4 regions of the Streptomyces sp. S4.7 genome follow, and region 2 is predicted to be linked to each of the others. Evidence: riboswitches for the same ligand, from Rfam matches in the RefSeq annotation. Region 2 holds a riboswitch; each other region holds the start of a gene.

What was found. Region 2 has a riboswitch for cyclic di-AMP ahead of SSPS47_RS21125 (C40 family peptidase). Riboswitches for the same ligand answer to the same signal wherever they lie in the genome.
Positions count from the first base shown of each region.
Region 1: another riboswitch for cyclic di-AMP. It lies ahead of SSPS47_RS12360 (transglycosylase family protein); the one in region 2 lies ahead of SSPS47_RS21125 (C40 family peptidase).
Region 3: another riboswitch for cyclic di-AMP. It lies ahead of SSPS47_RS26585 (LysM peptidoglycan-binding domain-containing protein); the one in region 2 lies ahead of SSPS47_RS21125 (C40 family peptidase).
Region 4: another riboswitch for cyclic di-AMP. It lies ahead of SSPS47_RS26070 (M23 family metallopeptidase); the one in region 2 lies ahead of SSPS47_RS21125 (C40 family peptidase).

Region 1 is NZ_CP048397.1:2,831,347-2,835,840, forward strand. Features, by position in the region: gene SSPS47_RS12350 (septum formation initiator family protein) at 1-57, opposite strand, end outside; gene eno (phosphopyruvate hydratase) at 256-1,542, opposite strand; gene SSPS47_RS12360 (transglycosylase family protein) at 1,789-2,466, opposite strand; cyclic di-AMP (ydaO/yuaA leader) riboswitch at 2,470-2,646, opposite strand; gene SSPS47_RS12365 (transglycosylase family protein) at 2,905-3,849, opposite strand; gene SSPS47_RS12370 (cytochrome P450) at 3,991-4,494, opposite strand, start outside.
Region 2 is NZ_CP048397.1:4,696,335-4,700,828, forward strand. Features, by position in the region: gene SSPS47_RS21115 (C40 family peptidase) at 1-338, opposite strand, end outside; gene SSPS47_RS21120 (hypothetical protein) at 613-2,046, shown strand; gene SSPS47_RS21125 (C40 family peptidase) at 2,022-3,191, opposite strand; cyclic di-AMP (ydaO/yuaA leader) riboswitch at 3,190-3,350, opposite strand; gene pcrA (DNA helicase PcrA) at 3,543-4,494, shown strand, end outside.
Region 3 is NZ_CP048397.1:5,961,446-5,965,939, reverse strand. Features, by position in the region: gene SSPS47_RS26590 (SRPBCC family protein) at 1-647, shown strand, start outside; gene SSPS47_RS26585 (LysM peptidoglycan-binding domain-containing protein) at 803-1,546, opposite strand; cyclic di-AMP (ydaO/yuaA leader) riboswitch at 1,551-1,711, opposite strand; partial or broken gene SSPS47_RS26580 (glycosyl hydrolase family 28-related protein) at 2,155-4,075, opposite strand.
Region 4 is NZ_CP048397.1:5,854,768-5,859,261, forward strand. Features, by position in the region: gene SSPS47_RS26065 (pitrilysin family protein) at 1-1,284, shown strand, start outside; cyclic di-AMP (ydaO/yuaA leader) riboswitch at 1,499-1,665, shown strand; gene SSPS47_RS26070 (M23 family metallopeptidase) at 1,678-2,466, shown strand; gene SSPS47_RS26075 (HPr family phosphocarrier protein) at 2,541-2,822, opposite strand; gene SSPS47_RS26080 (bifunctional GNAT family N-acetyltransferase/acetate--CoA ligase family protein) at 2,976-4,494, shown strand, end outside.

The sequences.
Region 1 (4,494 bases), 1.9 Mb from region 2:
CTCGCCCAGAATCCTGATCTTGGTCGCGGTGGAGAACCGGTCCCGGTTCGCGGCCATGGTCCCGCCTCCCTCAGAGGTCTGAGCGGGCCTCGTACCTCCGGTACTGCCGTACTGCCTCTGTACGCGCGTACGTCCCCGGACACGGTACGGGACCGGGGACGGGGACGTACGCACGACTGGCTGTGCCGGGCCGGGCCGGAGGCCGGATCAGGTGCTCGGGGGATCGGCCCCGGCGAGGACCGGCCCTGGCGCAGGTCAGTCCTTGAAGCGGGGGAACGCGCTGCGGCCCGCGTACACGGCCGCGTCGTCCAGGATCTCCTCGATGCGCAGGAGCTGGTTGTACTTGGCGACGCGCTCGGAGCGGGCCGGGGCGCCGGTCTTGATCTGACCGCAGTTGGTGGCGACGGCCAGGTCGGCGATCGTCACGTCCTCGGTCTCGCCGGAGCGGTGCGACATCATGCACTTGAAGCCGCTGCGCTGCGCCAGCTCGACGGCGTCCAGGGTCTCGGTCAGCGAACCGATCTGGTTGACCTTGACGAGCAGGGCGTTGGCCGAGCCCTCCTCGATGCCGCGGGCGAGGCGCTCGGGGTTGGTGACGAAGAGGTCGTCGCCGACGATCTGGACCTTGGTGCCCAGCTTGTCGTTGAGGACCTTCCAGCCGGCCCAGTCGTCCTCGAAGAGCGGGTCCTCGATGGAGACCAGCGGGTACGAGGCGACGAGCTCCTCGTAGTACTCGGTCATCTCGGCGGCCGAGCGGGACTTGCCCTCGAACTCGTAGGAGCCGTCCTTGTAGAACTCGGAGGCCGCGACGTCGAGCGCCAGCGCGATGTCCTTGCCCGGGGCGTAGCCGGCTTCCTTGATGGCCACGAGGATCAGGTCGAGCGCGGCGCGGTTGGACTCCAGGTTCGGCGCGAAGCCGCCCTCGTCGCCGAGGCCCGTGGAGAGCCCCTTCTCCTTCAGGACCTTCTTCAGCGTGTGGTAGACCTCGGCACCCCAGCGCAGGGCCTCGGAGAACGACTCGGCGCCGATCGGCGCGATCATGAACTCCTGGATGTCCACGTTGGAGTCGGCGTGCGACCCGCCGTTGAGGATGTTCATCATCGGCACGGGCAGCAGGTGCGCGTTCGGACCGCCGAGGTAGCGGAACAGCGGCAGGTCGGAGGCCTCGGAGGCGGCGTGCGCCACGGCCAGCGAGACACCGAGGATGGCGTTGGCGCCGAGCGAGGACTTGTCGGGCGTCGCGTCCAGGTCGAACATCGCCTGGTCGATCAGCCGCTGCTCGGTGGCGTCGTAGCCGACGAGCTCCGGGCCGATCTGCTCGATGACGGCGAGGACGGCCTTCTCGACACCCTTGCCCTGGTAGCGGTTCGGGTCACCGTCGCGGAGTTCGAGGGCCTCGAACGCGCCGGTGGAGGCACCGGAGGGGACAGCAGCACGGCCGGTGCTGCCGTCGTCGAGGCCGACCTCGACCTCGACCGTTGGGTTGCCTCGGGAGTCAAGGATTTCCCGGGCTACGACGACGTCGATGGACGGCACGAGCATCTCCTTCTGGGATGTGACGCTTTGGTGCGGGGCCTCATTGGCACCGCGGCATGAGCCTAACCGGCTGCCGGGCGACGGTCGGCCGATGCCCGCCCGCTGGGACGAAAAGAGCCCGGAATGCGCGGAGGGTGACGAATGTCGCGCGGTGGGCGCGCGGTTCGCCCGGCGGACAGGCCCCGGCCCCGGACCGGCGCGTCCGGGGGGAGTGAGGCGCGCCGGGTCGGGGCCGGGGTTCTGGGGATGGGGTCAGCTCAGGTGGAACTGCTGACCCGGAAAGATCTCGTCCGCCTTCTCGATGATGTCCTTGTTCAGCTTGAAGAGCTTCTTCCAGCCGCCTTCGACCTTCTTCGTCTCGGCGATCTTGGAGAGGGTGTCGCCGGCCTTGACCTTGTACTCGCCGTCGCCCTTCTTGACCGGACCGCGCGCCTCACCACGCGAGGCGGGCTGCTCCTGCTCTGCGCGCGGCTCGGACTTCTGCGGGGCCGGCCGGGCCTCCGGGGCGGACTGCTCCGGGGCCGGTTCGGCGGAGCCGGCGTCGTTCGAGGCGTTGGACAGGCCGACGCCGCAGCTCGGCCAGGCACCCTTGCCCTGGCCCGCCAGGACCTTCTCGGCGATCTGTATCTGCTGGGACTTCGACGCCTGGTCGGCGCTGGAGGCGAAGGCGCTGCCGCCGTACGCGGCCCAGGTGGAGGCCGAGAACTGGAGGCCGCCGTAGTAGCCGTTGCCGGTGTTGATCGACCAGTCGCCGCCGGACTCGCACTGGGCGACGGCGTCCCACTCGGAGGTGGTGGCGGCGGAGGCGGAGGTGGCGCCGAGCAGCGGGGCGGCGACAGCGGCACCGGTGATGCCGGCGAGCGTGGCGTAGCGGACGGTCTTGGAGGGACGGCGGTGCTTGCCCTTGCCGGAGTTGCTGGAAAACAGCATGCGTGATCTCCTCACCGACGCCTGCGAGGTGAGCTGTCGGGTTCGGGCCAAGTGAGTTGCCCGGCCGTGCGGCCCGGGAACGTCTTCACGTCCCCCTGCGCACGGCTGCACCCCGAGCCGGCCGTGATGACCGGCACTTACCTGTGGGTCCCCCGCTCCTGCCTTCGGCGCTTGACGCGACGAGTACTCCCCCCGACCGACGGCAGGATTCGGCGTGACGGTCGACGGTGCCCGCGGTGCGAGCGGTTCAGACCGTAAACACAGACATCCCGGATGTTCAAAGACGGAACATCCGGGATGATTCACCCATCCCGCCCCAGGGAAACCTCTGTTTACGCAGGTCGGGAAGGGCCCGGGGCAAGCCACCGGGCAGACCGTGTCAGTTGGGACGAAGAGACGCTTGTCTCACTTACGCAGATGCGGACATAGCCCGCTTAACTACCCCTGCTTCGCGGTCAGATCGAGGCTCTGGCCGGGCAGGATCAGATCGGCGTCGGAGCCCACGACCTCGCGGTTCGCCTCGTAGAGGGCGGGCCAGCCGCCCTCCACCTTCTGCTCGTCGGCGATGGCCCACAGGTTGTCGCCGGTGCGGACGGTGTACGAGCCGTCCTCGGCCACGTCGCCGCGCGCCGAATCGTCACCCCGTGAGGCATGGCGGCCACTTTCACGCTCTTCGCCGGACTTACCTGGCTTGCCCGCTTCGGTCAACCCGTCCGTGCCGTCCGTGTCCGCCTCGGCCGACTCGCCCGAGCCGGTCGTCGCGTCGCTCTCGGGAGCGGGCTCGCCGCGGTGCTTGCCCTGGCCCGTGGAGGCCTCGGTGCTCGGCTCCGCGCTCGACTCCCCCGTAGCGGGCCTCTCGGCCCCGGAGGCGGAGTCCCGGCCGAACTGGCCCGAGGGGGGCGTCGACTCGGGAGCTGCGGGCAGGACGGCCGTCTCGTCCGGCTCGGGCTCCGCGGGCGCCTCGGGCTTCTCGGCGGCCTCGCCGGAGGACTCGCTGCCCGTATCGGTGTCCGCCGTGAGGCCGGTGATCAGCGCGCACGTCGGCCACGCGGCCGGTCCCTGCGCGGCGAGGATCTTCTCCGCGACGGCGATCTGCTGGCTCCGGCTGGCCTGGTCGGCGGTGGGGGCGTACGCCGTACCGCCGAAGTCGGCCCAGGTCTCCTGGGAGATCTGGAGTCCGCCGTAGTACCCGTTGCCTAGGTCGGCGCTCCACATGCCGCCGCTCTCGCACTCGGCGACCCGGTCCCAGGTGGTGACGTCGGCCGCACTGGCGCCGGTCGCGCCGAGCAGCGGGATGGCGATCGCCGAGCCTGTCACCCCTGCCGCGACGACAAGAGCGGGGGCTTGGCGGGGCCGACGGTGCCGGCCGTTCCCGGAGCGCATGCGGTTGCCTTCCTTGAGACTGCTGAAACGTGAATTCCGAACACGTGACTGCTGAGACGGTCGTGAACGTAGCGGTACTCGAACGTCTGTCACAAGTCGATGCAGCGGAGATCACGTGAAAGTCACAGTGCTGACGTTCCGTCAGTCACGCACCGCTGTGAACTGCACCGGGAGCGTGCGCAGTCCACGCATGATGAGCCCACCACGCCACCGCAAATCGGATGGATCGACCGCAAGTCGCAAGTCGGGCAAGCGGGTCAGCAGGGTGCGGAGCGCGATCTGCCCCTCCAGCCGGGCGAGCGGCGCGCCGAGGCAGTAGTGGATGCCGTGGCCGTATCCGAGGTGTTTGTTGTCACCGCGCGACAGGTCGAGCCGGTCCGGATCGGCGAAGCGTTCCGGGTCGCGGTTCGCGGCGGCGAGCACGACGAGGACGGGGTCGCCCACCGCGACGCTCTGCCCGCCGAGTTCGACGGGCTCGGTGGCGTAGCGCCAGGTGGCCAGCTCCACCGGCCCGTCGTAGCGCAGCAGTTCCTCTGTCCCGGTCGCGAGCAGCGCGCTCTCGCCCGCGTCGAGCGAGCGCTGGAGCCGTGCGCGCTGATCGGGGTCGCGGAGCAGGGCGTACGTCCCGTTGCCCACCAGATTCAC
Region 2 (4,494 bases):
CGGTACTGGGCGGTGGCGATCGAACCGAGCGCGTTGCGCGAGTCGTTGAGCCGTTCCGTCCGCCGGGCGGCCTCGTCGCGCAGCCCGTCCAGCGAGGCGCGCGCGTCGTCCGCCTTCTCCTTCGCCCCGTTGTACTTCTCGGTGGCTGCCTCGGCCTCGTGGTAGAGCTTGTCGACCTTCGCCTCCACCTGCGCCGGCGTGAGGCGCGGCTCGGCGTGTGCGGAGCCTTCGAGCCCGGTGGCCGTCGCGGCCCCCGCGAGGGCGAGAGTGGCCGCCGTGCGGCCGTACCGGCCGCTCAACGGTCGGTGCTTCGATCGGGGTCGGCGGTGCGCTGCCACGAGGGCGTCCACATCCTTCGTTCCGGCTCTGTTCCGTGCGGTTCCTGACGTGAGGACGCTAGGCGCGGTCGTCACGGCAGCGCGGCGGCATGGCCGCAATTGCCCGGAGCCGGTGGCTCGGTGACGGATTGTGGCCGCCGGGATCCCACCGGATTCGACAGTCCCGTGCAGAACTTGATCGATCCGATGACACCGGCACACGCGACGCGCGAGCGGTGGTACAGAGGTCCGGGGACGGGCCCGAGGTGTCAGTGGGCGCGCGTAGGTTCTTCCCATGACCACTCTCGGGGAAATGCTGAAGGGGCCGTGTTCCAGGTCGCTTTGGGATCGGCTGTGCCCGCTGCTCGAAGCCCTGGACGAGACGCAGGCGGCGGCCGTCGCCACCGGTCTGCGGAGCTGGTCGCCGGAGCAGCGGCCGATGCCGGACCGGTGGTGGGCCGAGTGGCTGTCGGGTGACGTACGGCCGTACCACGCGCTCGCGGGGACGCGCAGGCTCGGCCGGCTGGTCGACGTGGAGTCGGCCCGGGTCCCGGCCGAGCCGGAGGCGGACCGGGACGAGTACGAGGAGGCGAACGACCGCGTGCACACGCCCTCGGGGTACGCGCTGACCGACGGCGTCGCCTCCTTCCCCTACGGCGCGATCGCGGTGGCGGCCCCGTCCGGTCTGCGGCGGCTGGTGTTCGGCGCGGTGGCCGAGTGGCATCACAACGGCGGCGACGTCGTCGGCTGGAGCACGGTCGCGAACGGTCCGCTGACCAGCTTCCTCGACGGCGCCGACTACCACGACAATCCGCTCGACATCCGGATCTCCCGGACGGCGCGACCGTGGCCGCCTCGGTGGAGTGCCGCTGGCACGCCTGGTCGTCGGCCGGGGAGGGGCTGTGGACGCTGGACCCCGAGGAGATCTGGCCGGGCGGGTCGGGGGCGGACGACAGTGACGAGGAGGAGACGGAGGACGACCTCGTGGGCATCGACGTTCCCCGTGCGGTTCTCCTACGACGCGGCCGGCCGGAGGGTGGCCGTGGGGCGGCTGCGCGGCGGTCCCGTGGCCGTCCTGGACGCGCGGACCGGACACGTCCTGGCGGGCGCGCCCGGTCCGGACGGGGCGGGCTGGGAGGGCGAGGGTCCCGTCGCCCTGGACGCGGCCGGGAGGCTGCTGGCGCACGCCCGTGGCAGCCGGCTGGTGGTGCGGGAGGCGGACGGCGGCGCGGCGCTCGCCGAGGCGGACACCGGGCTGGTCACGATCCACGCGATGGCCGTGGCGCCGGACGGCACCGGGTTCCTCGCCGTCGGGGCGGACGGCAAGGACGACCCGGCGCTGTGCGTGCTGACGCCGTCCCCGCACGAGTCCCGGTCCGGATCCCCGTCCCTGCCGCCGGCCCTCACCGCGGGTGGGCCGATACGGCCGGACCGGGCGCCCGACGGCATGGTCGCCACCGACCCGATGTCGGTGATCACCGCGCGTGCGGTGTGGACCGCGAGCGGACCGCTCGCGTTCATGTCGTCGGACGTCGGCGACGTCCTGTTCGGCGGCGACGGCCGCGTGCTGCGGCTGTCGTCCGGGCCGAGCGTCGGCGCCTTCACCCCGGACGGCCGCGCGCTGGTGACCGTGGGATGCGCCGAACAAGACGAGATGGACCCGATCGACGTCTGGTTCCTCGACGGCCCGGCGGGGCGACCCGCTCAGGCCGGGCGCACGCTGCCGTAGATCGGCATGTAGTAGATGGACTCCTCACGGACGTTCGCACCCGGCTTCGGCGCGTGGATCATCTTGCCGTCGCCCTTGTAGATGCCGACGTGGCTGATGTCGTCGTAGAAGAACACCAGGTCGCCGGGGAGCAGGTCCGCCGTGGCGACGCGCTTGCCGACCTTCACCTGGTCCCAGGTCGTACGCGGCAGCTGGACCCCCGCCTCCTTCCAGGCGGCGCCCGTCAGCCCCGAGCAGTCGTACGAGCCGGGGCCGGTGGCGCCCCACACGTACGGCTTGCCGATCTGGGCGCGGGCGAACGCGAGCACCTTCTCGGCCTTGGCCGCGTACGTACCGTCCGTGGCTCCCGAGCCGCCGCCCGAGCCCGTGTCCGTGCCGCCTCCGGTGGCGGGGGCCTCCTCCTGCCGCGCCTCTTCCTGACGCTTGCGCTCCGCGGCCTCCTCCTTGGCCTTCGCCTCGGCCTTGCGGCGGGCCTCTTCCTCCTTCTTCCGCTCCAGCGCGGCGAGCCGCGCCTTCTCCTCGGCCGTCAGGTCCGACAGCAGCGAACGCGCCGCCGCGAGCTTGTTCTGGACCTTCTGCTTGCCCGCCTTGAGCGACGCCTGCGACTGAGTCAGCGTCTCCAGGCTCTTCGTCGCCTTGACGCGCTGCTTGGCCGCGGACCGCTGCTCCTTCTGGAAGTCCTCGACGGCTTCCTGCTGGCGGTCGGTCAGCCGGTCCATCAGCTGGGTCTGCTCGAAGTACGACTCCGGGCTGTCGGCGAACATCAGGGCGGCCGTGGGACCGACCGCACCCGCGCGGTACTGCGCCGCCGCGTACGTACCGAGGGAGCGTCGCGCCTCGTTGACCTTGTCGGCGCTCTTGGCGACGTCGTCCAGGACCCGGTCGACCGACTTGCGCTGCGTGTCGGTCGCCTCCTTCGCCTTGTTGTACTGCTGTGTCGCCGTACCGGCCTGCCGGTACAGGTCGTCGACCTTCTTCTGCACCTCTTCTATGGAGGGCTTGGGCTCCGCCGGCGCGGCGGTGGCGCTCTGTGTCGACAGAAGCGTGACCGAGGCGAGTGCGGCCGTCGTGAACCCGACGGCCGGTGTGTTCGCGCGCACGCCGGTACGGCTGCGCGATTTGCGATGCGACGCCAAGGTCGGCATCTCCTTCCGTGGACCGCCTACCGGGTTAGCTGTCGGGTTCGGGCGGAACGGAAGGCTGCCCTACGGGCCGGGAACACGGCCCGATTCACCCCGGTGGAACTTGGTGGGTCCCCGGTTCCTGACTCCCTTCGGGAAGCCCGGATTCGGCGCAGGCAGCCCGCTTGGCGCTGATCGCCGATGGAGTACGGACGGCCTCGGCGTGCACGCTAGCCAATCTGTGGTGCCGCTGTGAAGGTTGATGGTCGATATGCCCGATACATTTTCGTGACCTTTGACGCAAACGCTCGTTGGTGCCCCCGCGAGGCCATGTGGCGGCGGGCTGTCAGTGCGGCACCCTAGACTCAGGAAGCGATGAGCAGCCTCTTTGACGACAGCTTCCTGGCGGACCTCCAGCCCTCGGCCGAGGAGCCTCCGCCGCCGCCCGAGGACACCGCTCCGGAACAGGTGCCCGACGATCTCTTCGGAGGGAAGTTCGACGTGCCCCCGCCCAGGGATGCGTACCACCGAGACGGTGCGCCGCGCACGGTCGTGGACCCGGCGGCGCTGCTCGAAGGGCTGAACGACGAGCAGCGCGCCGCCGTGGTGCACACCGGATCGCCGCTGCTCATCGTGGCGGGCGCGGGCTCCGGCAAGACCAGGGTGCTGACGCACCGGATCGCGCATCTGCTGGGGACCCGCAGCGTGCATCCGGGCGAAATACTGGCGATCACGTTCACCAACAAGGCCGCGGGCGAGATGAAGGAGCGCGTCGGACAACTCGTCGGACCGCGCGCCAACGCCATGTGGGTGATGACGTTCCACAGCGCCTGCGTGCGGATCCTGCGCCGCGAGTCGAAGCGGCTGGGGTTCACGTCGTCGTTCTCGATCTACGACGCGGCCGACTCCAAGCGGCTCATGGCCCTGGTCTGCCGCGATCTGGACCTCGACCCCAAGCGCCACCCCCCGAAGGCGTTCAGCGCCAGGATCTCGAATCTGAAGAACGAGCTGATCGACGAGGAGACCTTCGCCGGCCAGGCCACGGACCCCTTCGAGAAGACGCTGGCCGAGGCGTACCGGATGTACCAGGCGCGGCTGCGCGAGGCCAACGCCCTGGACTTCGACGACATCATCATGACGACGGTCCATCTGCTCCAGGCGTTCCCGGACGTCGCCGAGCACTACCGCCGCCGCTTCCGCCACGTCCTGGTGGACGAGTACCAGGACACCAACCACGCGCAGTACACCCTGGTGCGTGAGCTGGTCGGCCCCGCGGGCGAGGGACACGACCCGGCCGAGCTGTGCGTCGTCGGTGACGCGGACCAGT
Region 3 (4,494 bases), 1.3 Mb from region 2:
CCGGGCGGGTCACCGACGTCGACGAACCGCGCCTGTTCGCCTTCACCTGGGGCGAGGACCATCTGCGCTGGGAAATCACACCGGACGGGGACGGCTCACGGCTCAGCCTCGTCCACACCTTCGGCGACCGGTTCGGGGCGGCGAGCTTCGCGTCCGGCTGGCAGGTCTGCGTCACCGCACTGGGACGACTGCTGGCGGACCGGCCCGTGGACGTGGACCAGGACACGAGCGGCAGGCTGCACGAGGCGTATCTGGCCCGCTTCCATGAGCTGACGCGGGGGCGTGTCGAGGAGACGGAGGACGGCGGGCGGCGGGTCCGGTTCGAGCGCCAGCTCGTACGGCCCGCGGAGGTTGTCTGGGCGCAACTGACCGGTGGCACGGAGCCGTTGACCGGTTCGCCAGTGCCGTCGGGCTTCATGGCCGGCAAGATCCCGGCGGGGCCGGTCACGGACGTACGCAAGCCGGAGGTCCTGGCGTACGCCTGGCACCCAGAGGGTGAGGTCCGCTGGGAGCTGCGCGCCGGGACGGGGCACGGGCCCCGGCTGGTCCTCACCCAGACGGGCCCGCTCGACTTCGACGCGGAGGCAGCGGAGGCGGCGTGGCGGGCGCGGGTCGGGGACCTGGCGGCGGGGCTGCTGGACATCTAGGACGAGGGGGTGGACCGGGTCCGCCCGGTGGCCGCTTCGCCCTCGATCGCCGGGCGGGCTCGTGGAGCCGTCAGGCGGTTGAGGACGGCCGGAGGCCGGGCGGGCCGCTCCATGCGGCCCGCCCGGCCTTCCGGGTCACGCGACAGCCGTGCCGATCAGTACGGGCCGTTCACGTTGTCGATCGAGCCATAGCGGTCGGCCGCGTAGTTGCACGCCGCCGTGATGTTCGCGACCGGGTCGTACGGGTCGGTCGAGGTGCCGGCCACGTGGTACGCCTCGAAGGTCGGGGCGATGACCTGGAGCAGGCCCTTCGACGGCGTGCCGGCCGCCGCGTTCGAGTCCCAGTTGTTGATGGCCTGCGGGTTGCCGCCGGACTCGCGCATGATGTTGCGGTGGATCCCGTCGTACGAACCGGGGATGCCGTTCTGCGCCATGACGTCCAGCGCCTCGCGGATCCAGCCGTCGAGGTCGTTGGTGTACGACTTCGCGGCGGTCTCGACGGCTTCGGTGGTCTCGCCCGACGCCTTCTCGGTCGACGCGGTCGGGGCCGCGGCCTTCGGCTTGCCCGAGAGCTTCAGCTTCAGGCCGGGGTGTATCACTGACGGGTTCTCGCCGACGGTGGCGCGGTTGGTCTTGTACAGCGCCTTCCAGCCGCCGCTCACGGAACGGGCGTCCGCGATCTTGGCCAACGATTCGCCCTTCGCGACGGTGTGGGTGACCTTCGCGGCGGCCGTGGCGGCCGTCGGGGCCTTGACGGGCTGCTGCGGGGCGGGGGCGGCGCCCGCCGTGGTGGCGGTCACCAGGGGCAGCGCGAGTGCGGCGCCGCCCGTCCCGAGGGCGATGAGGCGGCGGGCGAGCGGACTGGTGCGGGAACGGCGGTGCTTACCCTGTGCGGGCATGACGAAATCCTCTCCGTCGCCTGCGAGGTGAGCTGTCGGGTTCGGGCGGGAGATGCCCGGCCGCGCTGTTGGCGCGGCTTCACCCCGAGCCGGTCCGGCATTGCCGGATCGGCGACTTACCTGGGTCCCCCGCTCCTGCCGTACGTGAATGGGTGGGTGCGGTTTCCGGACAGCGGCAGGATTCGGCGTTCCGCCCGGAATGACGAGAACGTAAGCGAGAACGTCCGGGCGAAACAAGTCCTGAATTCACCACGCCCCGCCATTCGCTGATCCAATGGCGAACAATGCGAATTCCCACCCGGCGGTACGGGCCTCAACTTTCCTTTCCCGCAAGGGAGGTGGGAGCGGGCACGGGAGAAACCGTCCGCCGAATCTGTGACACACATCACGGGGCATTGATGCAACCGGCCGACGACAACACCGCCCAGAAAGGTACAAGTCATCCCCTGGATACACATAACACCCACCCCGCAAAGCGGACAAATTGCAATCTTCCACCTTTTGCGAGCAGTGTCCTGAACGCACGAAAATCGCCTTCCGTACGGCTCGCCTCACAGAGCCGTACGGAAGGCGCGGAGCGGGGCTGTCGCCCTGCCGTCAGTGGCGTGTCATCCGGCCGCCCGCCCCGTGCCGGGGCCGCCCGTGATCACGAAGCTCGATCCCGGCTCGACCAGTACGTCTCCCTCGGCCGAGTTGGTGATGGTCACGTCCGTCAGGGTCGCGTTGCCGCGGGCACCGCCCATCGCGAGGATGCCGGAACCGTTGTTGGACTTGTCGATCGACACGTTGCTGATCTCGACGTCCGGTACGTTGCCGCCACCGTTCTTGAACTGAATGCCGTCATACGTGGAGTCGGAGATCTCGGTGTCCCTGATCTTCACCCCGGTGATGTCGCGGCTCGCCGGGAAAATGGTGATCGCACCGAACTCCTGGTCCTCGTTCCAGAAAGCGCCGCCCGTGCGGTGCAACGCGTTTCCGATGAGCAGCGTCTCACCCGAGAAAGGCAGCGGGTCGTGGTCCGTCGCCAGCATGATTCCGGGGTAGTTGGCCGTATCGGCGATCAGGTTGTTCTGCACCTTGTTGCCGTAACCGCCGTATATCGCGACGCCGTTGGCCCGCCAGGGCAGCTGAATGGTGTTGTTGGTGAACGAGTTGTCGTGCGCGATGTCCACCGCCGGGTCCTTGACGTATCGATTGGCCCAGACGGCGAGCGAATCGTCACCCGTGGTGCGGAAGGATGAATTGTCCACCTGCGAATTGCGCGTGCCGTTACTGAAGTTGATGCCGTCGGCGTAGGTGTTGCGGATCCGCATGCCGCTGAACTCCAGCCCGTCGGCGGGGCCCCAGAGCGACGGGATGTTGTCGTAGTCCCGGCCGACCCAGACACCCACGTTGGCGTGCTCGATCCAGACGTTTGCGATCTTGGTGTTCTGTCCGAACCGGCCGTTGAGACCCACCCCGCCCTCGGTGCCTCCACCGCCGCGGACCCGGCCGGAGCCGAAGATCGCGATGTCGGAGATCTGGGTGTTGTCGTCGATGTCGAAGCCGAAGTTGCCCTCGTGCGGGTGGTTGATCCCGCCCGCGTTCTGCGGCTCGGTGAGCGTGTAGAGCTGTGAGTGCCACATGCCCGCGCCGCGGATCGAGACGTCGCTGATCCCGATCTGGTTGTACTGACCCTGGTTGTCCGGGTCGTCGGTCAGGATCTTCTGCTCCTGACGCCACTGGCCCTGCGGGATCCAGACGCAGTCGATGTCGCCGCTCTGGTCCGCGGTGACCGCGTCCTGGATGGCCTTGGTGTCGTCGTTCCCGTCGTCGGGGACGGCACCGTACTCGGTGACGGAGGTGCACTCGGCCGGCTTGCTCGCCGGGGGCGCCACCTGCTCCAGGTCGATCAGGTCGACGATGTAGAAGGACGCGTCGTCGTCCGCGTCGCGCTGGAGCTTGAACTTCGTGCCCGCCGGATAGCTGTTCTCCAGCAGCGCGTGCGACTCGTCGAAGAGTCTGCGGGCGTCCGTCTGGGGCGTGTTGGTCAGCGACTCGGGGTCGTCGGTGTTGCCGTACAGCCAGCTGTGCTTGGACGACAGGTCCAGTTTCTGCACGAACGCGCCGTCGGCGTAGAGGCTGACGGTGGCGTCGATACCGCCACCGCCGGGCGCGTCGGGGACGGAGTTGCGCACGACGATCGAGTTGGCCTCGTTCGTCGAGGTGAACTCGACGAACTCACCGGTGCTGTCCAGCCGTACCGATTTGCGGCCCGACGACTCGCTGGCGAAGTTGGTGTGCCCGAAGGTGCGCTTCGGGTCCGCCTCCAGCAACGTGCCGTCATAGTCGGCGGCTTCGGCCTCGTACTCGACGTACGGGAGGGCGGCCCCGCGGTCGGCCGCGGTCGGCCGCGCCGACGTGTCACCGGCTCTCGCGGGCGGGCGGGCCGGCCGCCGACGCGGACGAGGCGGGCCGGAGACCGACGACGAGCAGTCCGGTCATGGATATGCCGGAGATCAGGCGCCGTCGGAGGTGCTTCGACTTCATGGTGTCCTCTGTTTCCGTGGGGTCGACAGAGTGAGAGATGCCGGTCCGTGGTGGGGGGAACGGCAGGACCACGATCAAACGGGACAGATCGACTGCCCCGATCTTGCAAGAGAACCGCAAATAATTGAGCGTCACAGTTCAGGTCCTGCGGTCGGACAGTGAGAGTTTTCAAGCGTGTCACGGGTTCGTCAACAGCCCGCGCCAGAAGCGGACTTGGCGCACGGCAGGGGCGGACAGGGCCGGGCGGCGGACGATTCACGCGCCGGGCGCTCACGCGGGGAGCGAACCCTATCAACTGCCTGTTACTTCCATAGAGGCAAAATCGCTCGTTCTCCTGGACCTTTGCACCCGAACGCCACGAACATGATTACTGCGAGTAGTCATTCGCTCCGGGTGCGGCATCGCCGCACCACGCGCTC
Region 4 (4,494 bases), 1.2 Mb from region 2:
CTGACGGTGCTGCGCTGCCACCGCCCCGGCCAGCAGGTGGTGGCCGTCGAGATCTCCCTCGCCGCCCCGCTGGAGGCCGAGCCCGAGGGCCTCGACGGCATCGCCACGATCATGGCCCGCGCGCTGTCCGAGGGCACCGACAAGCACACGGCCGAGGAGTTCGCCGCCGAGCTGGAGCGCTGCGGCGCCACGCTCGACGCGCACGCCGACCACCCCGGCGTCCGGGTCTCCCTGGAGGTCCCGGTCTCCCGGCTGCCCAAGGCGCTCGGCCTGCTCGCCGACGCCCTGCGCGCCCCGCTGTTCTCCGAGAGCGAGGTCGGCCGGCTCGTCACCAACCGGCTCGACGAGATCCCGCACGAGCAGGCCAACCCGGCCCGCCGCGCGGCGAAGCAGCTCTCCAAGGAGCTGTTTTCGGCCACCTCGCGCATGTCGCGCCCGCGCCAGGGCACCGAGGAGACCGTCGGACGCATCGACGCGAAGGGTGTCCGCGCCTTCTACGAAGCGCACGTGCGCCCCGCCACCGCCACCGCGGTCATCGTCGGCGACCTCACCGGCGTCGACGTAGAGGCGCTGCTCGCCGAGACGCTCGGCGACTGGACGGGCGACACCTCCGAGCCGCGCCCCGTGCCGCCGGTGACCGCCGACGACACCGGCCGCGTGGTGATCGTGGACCGGCCCGGAGCCGTCCAGACGCAGCTGCTGATCGGCCGGGTCGGCCCCGACCGGCACGACCGCGTCTGGCCGGCCCAGGTGCTCGGCACGTACTGCCTGGGTGGCACGCTCACCTCCCGGCTCGACCGGGTGCTGCGCGAGGAGAAGGGCTACACCTACGGCGTGCGGGCCTTCGCGCAGGTGCTGCGCTCGGACCCGGACGGTACGGGCGCCTCCATGCTCGCCATCAGCGGCTCCGTGGACACCGAGTCGACCGGCCCCGCGCTGGACGATCTGTGGAAGGTGCTGCGTACGCTCGCGGCCGAAGGGCTGACGGACGCCGAGCGCGAGACGGCCGTGCAGAATCTGGTCGGAGTCGCGCCACTGAAGTACGAGACGGCCGCGTCCGTCGCCGACACGCTCGCCGACCAGGTCGAGCAGCACCTCCCGGACGACTTCCAGGCGCGGCTCTACGCACGCCTGGCCGAGACCGGCACCGTCGAGGCGACGGCCGCCGTCGTCAGCGCCTTCCCGGGCGACCGGCTGGTCACGGTGCTCGTCGGGGACGCCTCGGTGATCCGGGAGCCTGTCGAGGGGCTCGGCATCGGCGAGGTGAAGGTCGTCACCGGCTGAGGCCGGCCCACGAACCACGCGGCTCAATACGCACAAAGGGAACCCCGGTGACGAACCAGTCGCCGGGGTTTCCCGCTATGTCCGCATTCATAAGGAGGTTGCCTGAATGCCCTGTGGCGTGCGCTACAAAAGGGCCTGTCTGTTTGGTGATTGAAAGATGACCCCTTTAGCGTCGGTCCGGCTGTCCGCCAGAGCCCGCCGCATCCGCGGCACCGGACAGCCATCGCCGAGTCCCCGTCAGGCGCGAGCCTGGGGAGCCGGGGACCCATTTGCGTCCCTGGGGTGAATCGGGGGCCTTCGCGTGATCCGCGGAGGAGCCCGTAGGAGACCTTCCTGCTCCGAACCCGTCAGCTAACCCGGTAGGCGAGAAGGAAGGAAAGGACCAGCCACTTCATGGCGTTCACCCGTGCCACCGGGAAGCACCGTGCCCCGGGCCGAATGACGCGCCGGAGCGCGAACATCGCCGGAGTCGCCACTCTCACCGCGGCCGGTGTCATCGGCACCCTCGCCTCCCCGGCGCTCGCCGCCGAAGCGGGCGCGGCCCTCGCCCAGGAGGCGGCCCCGGCCGCCCCGGACCGCGCCATCGTCATCGACGACTCGCTCGCCGCGAAGATCGACGCCCAGGCCGACGCGCAGCGCCTGGCCGCCCGGAAGGCCGCGAAGGCGAAGGCGGAGGCCAAGGCCGCCGCTCGCGCCAAGGCCGAGGCGAAGCGCAAGGCGCAGGCCCGCGAGGCCGAGGAGCGCGCGGCACGCGCCGCCGAGCGCGAGCGCCTGAACGCCTACCGGCTCCCCGTCGCCGGCTCCTCCGTCACCACCGGCTACCGGACCGGAGGCGCGCTCTGGTCGTCCGGCAGCCACAGCGGCGTCGACTTCCGCGCCACGTCGGGCACTTCGGTCGTGGCCGTCGGCGCGGGCACCGTCGTCGAGGCCGGCTGGGGCGGCGCGTACGGCAACAACGTCGTCATCCGTATGAACGACGGCACGTACACCCAGTACGGACACCTCTCCTCGGTCGCCGTCAACGTCGGCCAGAGCGTCTCCCCGGGCACGTCGGTCGGCCTCTCGGGCTCGACCGGCAACTCCACGGGACCGCACCTGCACTTCGAGGCGCGGACGAGCGAGGAGTACGGCACCGACATCGACCCGGTCGCGTATCTGCGCTCGCACGGCGTCGGCGTCTGAGCCGGTACCCAGACACCACGAAGGCCCCGGCGTCCTGCCGGGGCCTTCGCCGTTTCGTACGTACGCGGCGCGGGTCAGACGGTCTCGGGAAGCTCGTCCAGGCCCTCGGCCACCAGCTTCGCCAGCCGGTCGAGCGCGACGTCCGCGCCGTCCACGTCGGAGGCCAGGACGATCTCGTCGCCGCCCTGCGCGCCCAGCCCCAGCACGGCGAGCATCGACGCCGCGTTGACCGGGCTGCCGTCGGCCTTGGCGATCGTCACCGGCACGCCGGAGGCCGTGGCGGCACGGACGAAGATGGAGGCGGGACGGGCGTGCAGGCCCTCGGCCCAGCCGACGTTGACGCGACGCTCAGCCATGGTGTTGCCCTTCAAGTCACAGTTGTTGTCTAGACCAGTGTGCCACGCGGCTCCGGACGGACCGACGAGGCACCCCTGGGGTCCGTCGACAGACCCCAGACTGCCCCGGCCCAGCACCCGCCGCTACCCGTGTGCGCGCCGTAGGCTCGTCCCATGACGACGCCGTCACAGCACGCGTACCCCGATCACTGGGAAGCAGACGTGGTTCTGCGCGACGGAGGCACCGCGCGCGTGAGGCCCATCACGACCGACGACGCCGAGCGGCTGGTCAGCTTCTACGAGCAGGTCTCCGACGAGTCGAAGTACTACCGCTTCTTCGCGCCCTACCCCCGGCTCTCCGACAAGGACGTGTACCGCTTCACCCACCACGACTACGTGGACCGGGTGGGACTCGCGGTGACCGTCGGCGGCGAGTTCGTCGCCACCGTCCGCTACGACCGGATCGACGCCCGGGGCATGCCCGCCTCCGCGCCCGCCGACGAGGCCGAGGTCGCCTTCCTCGTCCAGGACGCGCACCAGGGACGCGGGATCGCCTCCGCGCTCCTCGAACACATCGCCGCGGTGGCGCGCGAGCGCGGGATCAGGCGCTTCGCGGCGGAGGTGCTGCCCGCGAACACCAAGATGATCAAGGTGTTCCGGGACGCCGGGTTCACCCAGAGGCGCAACTTCGAGGACGGCGCCGTCCGCCTGGTCCTCGACCTCGAACCGACCGCCGAGTCCCTCGCCGTCCAGCGCGGCCGCGAGCAGCGCGCCGAGGCACGCTCCGTACAGAGGCTGCTCGGCCCCTCGTCGGTGGCCGTCGTCGGCGCCGGACGCACGGCGGGCGGTGTCGGGCGGGCCGTGCTGCGCAATCTCCTCGACGGGGGTTTCACGGGGCGTACGTACGCGGTGAACGTGGCCCTGCCCCCGGAGCTCACCGAGATCGACGGCGTCCCGGCCGTGCGCTCCCTCGCGGAGATCGACGAGCGCGTCGACCTCGCGGTCGTCGCCGTCCCCGCCGAGCGGGTGCCCGAAGCCGTCGCCGACTGCGGCGAACACGGCGTCCAGGGCCTGGTCGTGCTCTCCGCCGGATACGCGGAGAGCGGGCCGGCCGGGCGGGAGCGCCAGCGCGAACTCGTGCGACAGGCACGTTCGTACGGGATGCGCGTCATCGGCCCCAACGCGTTCGGCGTCATCAACACCGGACCGCCCGTCCGGCTGAACGCCTCGCTCGCCCCCGAGACACCCGGCCGGGGGCGGATCGGTCTCTTCACCCAGTCGGGCGCGATCGGTATCGCGCTCCTGGCCGGACTGGTCCGGCGCGGCGCGGGGGTGTCCACCTTCATCTCGGCGGGCAACCGCGCGGACGTCTCGGGCAACGACTTCCTCCAGTACTGGCACGACGACCCGGACACCGACGTCGTGCTCCTCTACCTCGAATCGATCGGCAACCCACGGAAGTTCACCCGGCTCGCCAGGCGCACCGGGGCCGCGAAGCCGGTCGTCGTCGCCAAGGGCGCACGCCACAGCGGCAGCGCGCCGCCGGGGCACGCGGTGCCGGTCACCGGTATCCCGGACGCGACCGTCTCGGCGCTGCTCAGCCAGGCGGGCGTGATCCGCGTGGACACCGTCACGGAGCTGGTCGACGCGGGTCTCCTGCTCGCGAACCAGCCCCTGCCGGCCGGCCCGCATG